3 regions of the Luteibacter sp. 22Crub2.1 genome follow, and region 3 is predicted to be linked to each of the others. Evidence: predicted binding sites of a transcription regulator. Region 3 holds the regulator's gene; each other region holds the start of a gene.
What was found. The regulator FliA, encoded in region 3, starts transcription of late flagellar genes. The targets are predictions, from matches to a motif close to TAAAGTTTNNCNNNCNNNGGCCGATAA.

Region 1 (3,275 bases), on a different contig from region 3:
GATACCGTGCGCGACATGCTGTCGCTGTCGATGGCCGGCCAGCCGGCCGCCACGGCGGAGAGCCAGGCCCTGCTGGCCGAGCTCTCGGCGATGGTCTCCGGTGCGCCTGTGGCGGCACCGGTGGCGGTCAAGGCCGCCGCGCCGGTCGAGGCGATCGAAGGCTGGGATATCGCGTTCCGTCCGTTCGATTACCTGCTCAAGACCGGTAACGATCCCGCGCGCATGTTCCGTGAGCTCGAGGCCATGGGCCCGCTCTCGGTCACCTGCGACGCGAGCAAGCTTCCCGCGCTGGCCGATATGGACGCCGAATCGTCCTACCTCGGCTGGACACTCCATCTCGCCGCCGGTGCCAAGCGTGCCGCCGTCGAAGGTGTATTCGACTGGGTCGATGGCGACTGCGAGCTGACGGCGACGCCGCGCATCGCGGCGGCCGCTCCGGTCGCCGCCGCACCGGTTGCCGCCGTGGCCGCGGCCCCGGCCGCCCCCCGTGCCGTGCGCGAGCCCGCCGTCAACAGCGAGGCGAGCTCGGTTCGCGTCGGCATCGAAAAAATCGACACCCTGATCAATCTCGTCGGCGAACTGGTCATCACGCAGTCGATGCTGACCCAGTTCAACGACGGTGTGGACGCCTCGCAGCTGGAAATGTTCCGCCAGGGGCTGGCCCAGCTGGGTCGCCATACGCGCGAACTGCAGGAAAGCGTCATGAGCATCCGCATGCTGCCGATCAGCACGGTGTTCAACCGCTTCCCGCGTCTGGTCCGCGACCTCGCGCAGAAGCTCGACAAGAAAGTCGTGCTCGACATGCGCGGCGAAACCACCGAACTCGACAAGACGGTGCTGGAGAAGATCGGCGACCCGCTGGTGCATCTGGTCCGCAACGCGATCGACCATGGCCTCGAAGTACCGGCTAAACGCCAGGCCGCTGGTAAGGGCGATACGGGCACGCTGCGCATGGAAGCCTTCCACCGCGGCGGTTCCATCGTGGTCGAAGTGGCCGATGACGGTGCGGGTCTGAATCGCGAGGCCATCGTCGCCAAGGCGGTCTCGCGCGGCATCATCGCCTCGGGCGATCACATGTCCGACGACGCCGTGGCCGACCTCATCTTCGAAGCGGGCTTCTCCACCGCCGCCGCCACGACCGACCTCTCGGGCCGTGGCGTGGGCATGGACGTGGTCCGTCGCAACGTCATGGACCTGGGCGGTACGGTCAGTATCCGCAGTGTCGAGGGCAAAGGCACCACCTTCACCATCACCTTGCCGCTGACGCTGGCGATCATCGACGGCCTGACGGCCGCGGTGGGTGAAGAAACCTACATCGTGCCGCTGGTTTCCATCGTCGAATCCGTGCAGGTGAAGCCGGATGCGGTTCGCAGCGTGGCGGGCGGCGGCGAGCTGTTCCGCTTCCGCGATCACTGGCTGCCCATCGTGCGGCTGTTCGACGCGTTCGGCTGCGCCGGTCAGCGCCGTGCCATCGACGACGGTATCGTCATCGTGGTGGAAGGCGAGGGCAGTCGCATCGGTCTGTTCGTCGACGAACTCATCGGCCAGCAGCAGGCGGTGGTGAAGTCGCTGGAAGCCAACTATCGCCGGGTCACCGGCATCTCCGGCGCGACGATTCTGGCCGACGGCTCCGTCGCGCTGATCGCCGACGTGGCCGGGCTGGTGCGTCTGCAGGCGCGTCGCAAGGCGGCCTGATCGCCGTGGGTTGAACGGGGTCGCGCGCAAGGCGCGCTCCTACAATAGCCGGCCATGCCCGCCGCGCGGTACCCCATGCGTTAACACCGTGCTGTACGCCCGTGCGGCACCCCCGTCCGGTATCCCCGTGCGGTGTACCGCCGCGCGGTAGGAGCGCGCCCTGCGCGCGAAAAGCCGACAAAGCAATGAAGCGGCACCCCCGGTTCCCCATTCCGGTTCCTCATTCCGTCTCCCCATCCCCGCCCGTCCCGCCCCATCCCGCCCCCACTCCCCACCGGATGCGGCACCGCAAAATTCCCCCTCAAGTCCCCACCGGAATAGCCGATACCCCAAGGGAAGGGGTCCCGAACCGCCGATCCGATCCGCCGTGGGAACGACATGAATCAAGCAGCCAATACCGCCATCGACGCGTCCGACGAGGCCGCGCAGTACCTGACCGTCAACCTCGGTAACGAGGAATACGCGGTGGATATCCTCGCCGTCCGCGAAATCCGCGGCTGGACACCGGTGACGCGCATCCCGCAGGCACCGTCCTATGTGCTGGGTGTGCTGAACCTGCGCGGGGCGATCGTGCCGGTGCTCGATCTTCGCCTGCGCTTCAATCTGGCGCGCGAGGAATACACCGCCACCACCGTGACCGTCATCGTCATGGTCAACGGCCGTCAGTTCGGCGTGGTGGTCGATGCCGTCTCCGACGTGGTGGAGGTCGCTCCCGGCGGCATCCGTCCGGTTCCCGACATGGGCACCACCGTCGATACCGAATACCTGAAGGGCCTCACGTCCGTCGGCGAGCGCATGGTGTTGCTGCTCGACGTCGACCGTCTCCTGCAGCCGCAGGACGCCCAGATGCTGGAAGCCGCGCTGGCTTCCACCGACGTCAAAGCCGTCGCCTGAGCGTAGAGGCGCCGTGGCGGCTTCGGTCGCCGTGGCGTGAGATGTCCGGTTTGCCACTGCCGCACTTTGCCGATTGGAATCGCAATGAATAAGTTCAAGTTCAAGATGCCCGCCCTGACCGTCCGTGGACGCCTTTACGGCGTGCTCGGTCTTTTGGGCGTCATGCTGATCGGCGGCGCCGCCGTCGGCCTCGGCGCCATGTACTTTCAGAACGAAGGCCTGCGCAAGGTCTACGAGGAAGAACTCGTTCCGTCCGAGATGCTCAGCCAGGTGAGCACGCGCGCCCTGATGGCCTTCGTGGTCATGGGTGAAGCCGCGGCGAAGGTGTCCGAGAAGGATCAGGTCAACCAGAAGCTTGCCGAGTTCCAGAAGCTCCAGGACGAGATGGCCAAGCTGAAGGACGATTACAAAAAGATGCCGATGTCGCCGGAGATCAAGAAGCTCTACGACCGCTGGCAGTCGTCCAACGACGAGTACAACTCGGCCAAGAACGACATGCTCGACGCCCTCAAGCAGGGTGACGAGGGCGCGCTCGACGTCATGGAGATGTCCGTCCGCCCGATCCTCATGGATCGTCAGGCGCAGCTCGCCAAGCTGGTCACCGCCAAGCGCGACGAAGCCGCGGCTATCTATGAAAAGCAGGCCGCCCAGTACAAGACGATCCGTGCCTTCTGCATCATTGCGCT
Region 2 (3,275 bases), on a different contig from region 3:
CCGACGACGGCGCGACCGTGCCAGGGACGCTCACCCTGCATCAGCGGACCATCGAACGCGCCGACGATGCGGGTCGCCGCAAGCAGCGCATGGGTGCGGTTGCGCACCATCGGAAGAACCACCACGAACGTGTCATCTCCCGCCACGAAGACGGTGTCGACATGGCGTACGGCATCGACGATGCGTTCGCGCGAGGCCAGCATGATGTCGCTGCCGAAGTCGTAACCGAAACGCAGTTGCGCCTCGCGCATACCTTGCAGACGCACGATCAGGACGGCGCACGGGCCGGCATCCGGCGACGACCGGTCGAGAATCGACTGGACCGCCGGCAGGATGTAAGCCCGCTCGCTCATGCGACGAAGTACTCGCGCGGATCGATGCCATGCGAACCGGCTGGCAAGGTGCGGAGAATCTCACGGCGCACCAGATCCACCTGGCGCATGAGATCGACGATAAGGAAATCGTCGAGCGCACTCTTGTCCGGCCGGGAGAGAATCGCGACGCGCGGCTGCAGGCGGCGCGACTGGTTCTGCACCATCACGATGGCCACCTCACCGGTGTTGAGTTCGACCAGCGTGCCCGTGGGATAAACCCCCAGGCAGGCCTGGAACTGTTCGACCAGTTCGCCCTGGAATTCGCGATCGCGGCCGGCGTACAGCTCGCGTAAGGCGACATGCTGTGACACGGCCGAACGGTACGGACGCGGCGTCGACATCGCGTGGTAGGTGTCGATGATCGCGGCCATACGCCCGGCGAGCGGAATGGCGGTGCCGGCCAGTCCCGCGGGATAGCCGGTACCGTCGTAACGTTCGTGGTGGGTGAGCACCATGTCGCGCACTTCGTTGTCGAGGACACCGGAGTGATCGAGGATGGCGACGCCTTCATTGACGTGCTGACGTGCGAGGCCCCATTCGTCGTCGTTCAGCGGCCCGTCGCGACTAAGCAGTTCCTCAGGCAGCTGCGACTTGCCGACATCCATCAGCAGACCGCCGGCGGCGAGACTGACGATGGCGTCGCTTTCGAAGCCCATGTGCCGCCCGAACGCCGCGGCGAGCGTGCTGCAGCCGATCGCGTGCTGATAGGTGTAGCCATCGCGCCGCCGCAGGCTTTCGATCCAGAAGAACGCGTCACCGCTGCGCAGCACACTCTCGACCATGGGGCGTACCGCGTTCTCGACAGCCTGCGGCTCGACCGGCCGACCATGCCGCAAGTCGTCGACCATGCGCGTGGCGAACTCGGCGACGGTGTCGAAGGCCTCTCTGGCGCGCGGCATTTCGTCGTCGAACGATGCCGTGTCGGTATACGCGTGCCGACTGACCAGACGCAGGCTCGCCACGGCACGCGGTGCGGGGGTGGCAACGGCCTTCGGCGCGATGCGCTGCGGGGTGAACCGGCTGTCGGGGACGACCTGACGGTGCATGTCCACGAAGACGTATTTGCAGAAACGACTGAGCGACTCGATGTCCTCACGGGACTCGATGGGCAGGCCCTGCAACGGAAAGGGCGTGTCGGACCAGTCACAGTCCAGGCGACTGACATACATGCCGACCTCCAGGTCGGACACGAAGACACGTCGCTCCACTAAATCGTACGCCACGTTTCCCCTCGCTCCTTTAGCCACGCTGGCCGAATACGCGCACGACTCTAGCGTGTTGCGCGTGTCGATGGCTTATCGGCCCTGCACCCCGATTCTGTAGGTACAGAGTTGTGAAGGTGGCCTTCACAAAGTGTGAGGTTTTCCCGGGTACACCGGTCTGGTGTATCAGGTCATGTCGACCGGGAGAAACTCATGCCTCGCCTTTCCCTCATCCCCGCTCTGCTCCTCGCCCTCACCGCCTGCTCGGCCGCTTCGGCGCGCGACGAGGGGGTTCGCCTGCCCGCTCCCACCGTCGACGCCGCACCGGCCGCTGGCGACGCCACCGCCGTGTTTGCCGGCGGGTGCTTCTGGGGCGTCGAGGGTGTGTTCCAGCACGTCCGCGGCGTGAAAAGCGTCCGCACCGGCTACTCGGGTGGTGACGCCGCCCACGCCAATTACGACGATGTCAGCGACGGTGATACCGGACACGCCGAATCGGTAAAGGTCGTTTACGATCCGGCACAGGTGTCGTACGGGCAGTTGCTGCAGGTGTTCTTCTCGGTGGCGCAGGATCCGACGCTGCTGAACCGGCAGGGGCCCGACTCGGGCACGCAGTACCGGTCGGCGATTTTCTATGCGACGCCGGAGCAGAAGAAGGTGGCGGAGGCGTATATCGCCCAGCTGACCGCGGCGCACGCGTTTTCGTCGAAAATCGTGACGGAGGTAACGCCTTTTAAGGGTTTCTACCTCGCGGAGGACGAGCACCAGGACTATATGCGTCTGAATCCGGACGCGATGTACATCGCGATCAACGACCGGCCGAAGGTGCTGGCCCTGCAGCGCATTTATCCGGAGCGGTATGTGGCCCGCTGGGCCAACGGCCGCTGAGAACCCGCAATCTCGTGTAGGAGCGCGCCCTGCGCGCGATATCCCGGTCGCGCAGGGCGATATCCGGGTCGCGCGCAGGCGCGCTCCTACATAAGCGATCAGATCATGGGCAGGTTCAGGCCCTGCTCCTTCGCACAGGCCACGGCATCCTCGTAGCCCGCATCGGCGTGCCGCATCACGCCGGTGCCGGGGTCGTTCCACAGCACCCGGGCCAGTCGCTTGTCCGCCGCCTCGCTGCCGTCGGCCACGATCACCACGCCGCTGTGCTGGCTGTAACCCATGCCGACACCGCCGCCGTGGTGCAGGCTGACCCAGGTCGCCCCGCCCGCCACGTTGAGCATCGCGTTGAGCAACGGCCAGTCGCTGACCGCGTCGCTGCCGTCGCGCATGGCTTCGGTTTCCCGGTTCGGGCTGGCGACCGAGCCGGAATCCAGGTGGTCGCGGCCGATCACGATGGGCGCCTTCAGTTCGCCGTTGCGCACCATCTCGTTGAAGGCGAGCGCCAGCCGGTGCCGCTGCCCCAGACCCACCCAGCAGATACGCGCCGGCAGGCCCTGGAAGCTGATCCGCTCGCGCGCCATGTCCAGCCAGCGGTGCAGATGCGGATCGTCTGGAATCAGCTCCTTAACTTTGGCGTCGGTCCTGTAGATATCTTCCGGGTCGCCTGACAGGGCGACCCAGCGGAACGGCCCGACACCCCGACAGAACAGCGGCCGGACGAACGCCGGCACGAAGCCCGGGAACGCGAACGCCTCGCTCAGCCCCTCGTCCTTGGCCATCTGACGGATGTTGTTGCCGTAGTCGAAGGTCG
Region 3 (3,275 bases):
CGCCCACGCGCACGGCAAGCGCCGTGGCATTGGTGCCGAACGCCGGGTCGGCATGATCGAGCACCAGCACTTCGTCGGCCTGCTTCGCCAGCGCCTGGGCCTGTGGACGCAGCTTTTCGCTGAAGTCCAGAGTGCGGTGCGCCGCGGTCGAGCTCATCTCGAGCACGTCACGCAGATGCTTGCGCGCATCGCTCATGTTGCCCGGCACGCCGTCGGTCGAAATGTCCGAAGCGAGGCGGCGCACGGATTCGTGCAGGTCGCGCGCAAGGTGGCCCAGCGCCAGGAACAGGTGCTGCTCGCGGCTGCGGATCAGGTTGTCGAGTGCCTTTTCGAAGGCGGCGCCGTCGTCGGCCTCGAGCAGCTCGCGCAGTTCGGGGACGACCTCTTGGCCGGGGGAGAGCATCGTATTCATCGTTATTCCCTTAGCCCGCAGCCGCGGCGAGTCGTTCGAAGATCTTGTCGAGCTTTTCCTTCAGCGTGACCGCCGTGAAAGGCTTGACGACGTAGCCGTTAACACCGCTCTGCGCGGCGGCGATGATCTGATCGCGGTTGTTTTCCGCGGTCACCATCAGCACCGGCAACGACTTCAGACCGGCATCGGCGCGGATGGCGCGAAGCAGGTCGATGCCCGTCATGTTGGGCATGTTCCAGTCGGTGACGACAAGGTCGATCGGCTGCGAGCGCAGCAACGCGAGGGCCGCGTTACCGTCTTCGGCTTCCTGAATGAGCGTGTTGGTGAAACCCAACTCGACCAGGAGATTCCTGACGATGCGCCGCATGGTGGAAAAGTCGTCCACCACGAGGATCTTCATGTTCTTGTCCAAAACTGCTCTCCGCCACGTGCTTTTTCTTTACCGGCGACGGCACCGCGATGCCGTCACTGCTTGTCTTTCCAACCCGTCATGCGTGCACGCAGGCGAATCAGGGCCTGGCCATGGATCTGGCACACGCGCGACTCGCTCACACCCAGTACCACACCGATTTCTTTCAGGTTGAGCTCTTCATCGTAGTACAGCGACATCACCAGCTTCTCGCGTTCCGGCAGGCCGTCGATCGATTGCGCCAGCGCGTCGCGCAGGCCGTTCTTCTCGAAGTTGCCCTCCGGGCCCGAGGCGTCGGGGTCCGCGACGTCGATCGCCGCGCCTTCGTCGCCTTCCGGCGCCGTGAGGCTCAGCAACCGCGCGCTCGCCGCGTCGGCCAGAATCTGGTTGTACTCCATGGCGTCGATACCCAGCCGCTTCATCACTTCCGCGTCTTCGGCGTCGCCACCCGTTTCGTTCTCGATCTGCCTCGTTACTTCAGCCACCTCGCGCAACTTCCGGTGGACGGAGCGCGGGGTCCAGTCCGTCTTGCGCAGTTCGTCCAGCATGGCGCCACGAATGCGGATGCCCGCATAGGTCTCGAAGCTGGCCGCGCGAGTCGGCGAGTAATTTCTTGCGGCCTCGAGCAGTCCGATCATTCCGGCCTGCATGAGGTCATTCGCGTCCACGCTTGGCGGCAGGCGGCCCATCAGGTGATAGGCGATCCGGCGCACCAGGGGTGCATGCGTTTTAACCAGTTGATCCGCTGGAACTCTAGTGATTTCAAGGTATTCGCTAGCGACACTCACAGCGGCAGCCCTCCCCCCATGTGGTTCCGTTCGGCGAAAAAGCCGATGCGACCCTGCACCCGGGGTTCGGGTTCACCCCATGTATCGACCGACCGGGCCAGATTCTTGAATCCCACCGCCGAGCGGCTGCTCGGCCAGGCGTCGACCACGGCCGCCTGACGGCGGATGGCCTGACGCAGGTACTCGTCGTGCGGAACCATGCCCATGAAATCCAGGGACACGTCCAGGAAGCGGTTGGTCACGCGGGCCAGCTTCTCGAACAGCTGACGGCCTTCCTGCGCATGGCGGACCATGTTGGCGACGATGCGGAAGCGGTTCACGTCGAACTCGCGGCTCATCACCTTTATCAGCGCGTAGGCGTCGGTCAGCGAGGCCGGCTCGTCGCAGACCACGACCACCACTTCGTCGGAGGCTGCCGCGAACATCGACACGCTGTCGGAGATGCCGGCGGCGGTGTCGACGATCAGATATTCGGGGGCGACCGGGTATTCGTCGAAGGCGCGGATCACGGCGGCGTGCTCGATATTCGGCAGCTGCGCCATGCGGCGCGCGCCCGAGGTCGCCGGGATCACCTTCAGGCCGTGGTTGGCGTGGAGGATCAGGTCCTCGATGCGGCACTCGCCTTCGAGCATGTGGCCCAGATGGCGCGTGGGCTGCAGGCCCAGCAGCACGTCGATGTTCGCCATGGCCAGATCCGCGTCCAGCAGGACCACGTCACGGCCGCCCATCGCGAGCGCCATGCCGAGGTTGACCGCCACCGTGGTCTTGCCCACGCCGCCCTTGCCGCCCGCCACCGCGATGCTGCGCGTGGGACGACGGTCGGCGAGCCAGTTGAGCCCAGCAGCCTGGGTGGAATCGACGTGTGTGTTCATGAAGGAATTCACTGCCGTGAAGGGGTGTGCGGATGCGGATGCCGTGGTCACGTTACTTCAGTTCCCGGTGTCAGGCGATGGCTGGCGCGGTGGAGAAGCCGAAACGGTCGGCGAGAATCGCGTCGTCCGGTTCGTCGGTGCGCTGCTTGACAAGTTGAGCGGCCAGGCAGACGAGTTTGCGCGCATCCGCGGAGGCGATGTCTTCCGGCACGCGCTGACCATCCGTGGTGTAGTCGAGCGGCAGACCGTGACGGATGACGGCCGACAGGGCACCGCCGATCAGTGGGGCCTCGTCGAGCTTGGTCAGGATCGCGGTCTGCGGCGCCAGCGGCGCGTAGGCACGGATCGCGTTGTCGATGGCCTGCGCCTGCGCGTTCGCGGCAAGCACGAGGCAGACACGCACCTCGGTCATCGCGCGCAGGGTGTCGAACTGCTGCTGCAGCTTCGGATCGTTACCGGCCAGGCCGGCGGTATCGATCAGCACGGTGTGCTTGCCACGCAGCTGCAGCAGCACGTTGCGCAGGCTCTGTGCGTCATGGGCGTTGTAAACGCGCACGCCGAGCAGGCGGCCGTAATGTTCCAGCTGAGCGCCCGCGCCGATGCGGTACTGGTCGGCACTGATCAGCGCGACGTTCGAGGCGCCGTGGCGGAGCACCGCACGCGCCGCAAGCTTGGCGATGGTGGTGGTCTTGCCAACGCCCGTCGTCCCGACCAGAGCGGTGACGGCGCTACCGGCGGTATCGGCGTTGCGGCCGCTGGTACGGATGTTGCGCGAGAGGATGCCCAGCGGCAGG

Region 1: B5X73_RS05560 (chemotaxis protein CheW) is a predicted target of FliA. The motif match lies at 1,997-2,023, and genes of this name have one in related genera.
Region 2: B5X73_RS04915 (HD-GYP domain-containing protein) is a predicted target of FliA. The motif match lies at 1,670-1,696, and genes of this name have one in related genera.

What each region holds. Positions count from the first base shown of each region.
Region 1 covers NZ_FUYT01000004.1:235,685-238,959, forward strand. The annotation lists gene B5X73_RS05555 (chemotaxis protein CheA) at 1-1,695, shown strand, start outside; gene B5X73_RS05560 (chemotaxis protein CheW) at 2,074-2,589, shown strand; gene B5X73_RS05565 (methyl-accepting chemotaxis protein) at 2,674-3,275, shown strand, end outside.
Region 2 covers NZ_FUYT01000004.1:85,282-88,556, reverse strand. The annotation lists gene B5X73_RS04920 (putative bifunctional diguanylate cyclase/phosphodiesterase) at 1-353, opposite strand, end outside; gene B5X73_RS04915 (HD-GYP domain-containing protein) at 350-1,597, opposite strand; gene msrA (peptide-methionine (S)-S-oxide reductase MsrA) at 1,790-2,464, shown strand; gene hutU (urocanate hydratase) at 2,563-3,275, opposite strand, start outside.
Region 3 covers NZ_FUYT01000015.1:84,807-88,081, reverse strand. The annotation lists gene B5X73_RS16170 (protein phosphatase CheZ) at 1-412, opposite strand, end outside; gene cheY (chemotaxis response regulator CheY) at 423-824, opposite strand; gene B5X73_RS16160 (RNA polymerase sigma factor FliA) at 878-1,609, opposite strand; gene B5X73_RS16155 (MinD/ParA family ATP-binding protein) at 1,606-2,481, opposite strand; gene flhF (flagellar biosynthesis GTPase FlhF) at 2,552-3,275, opposite strand, start outside.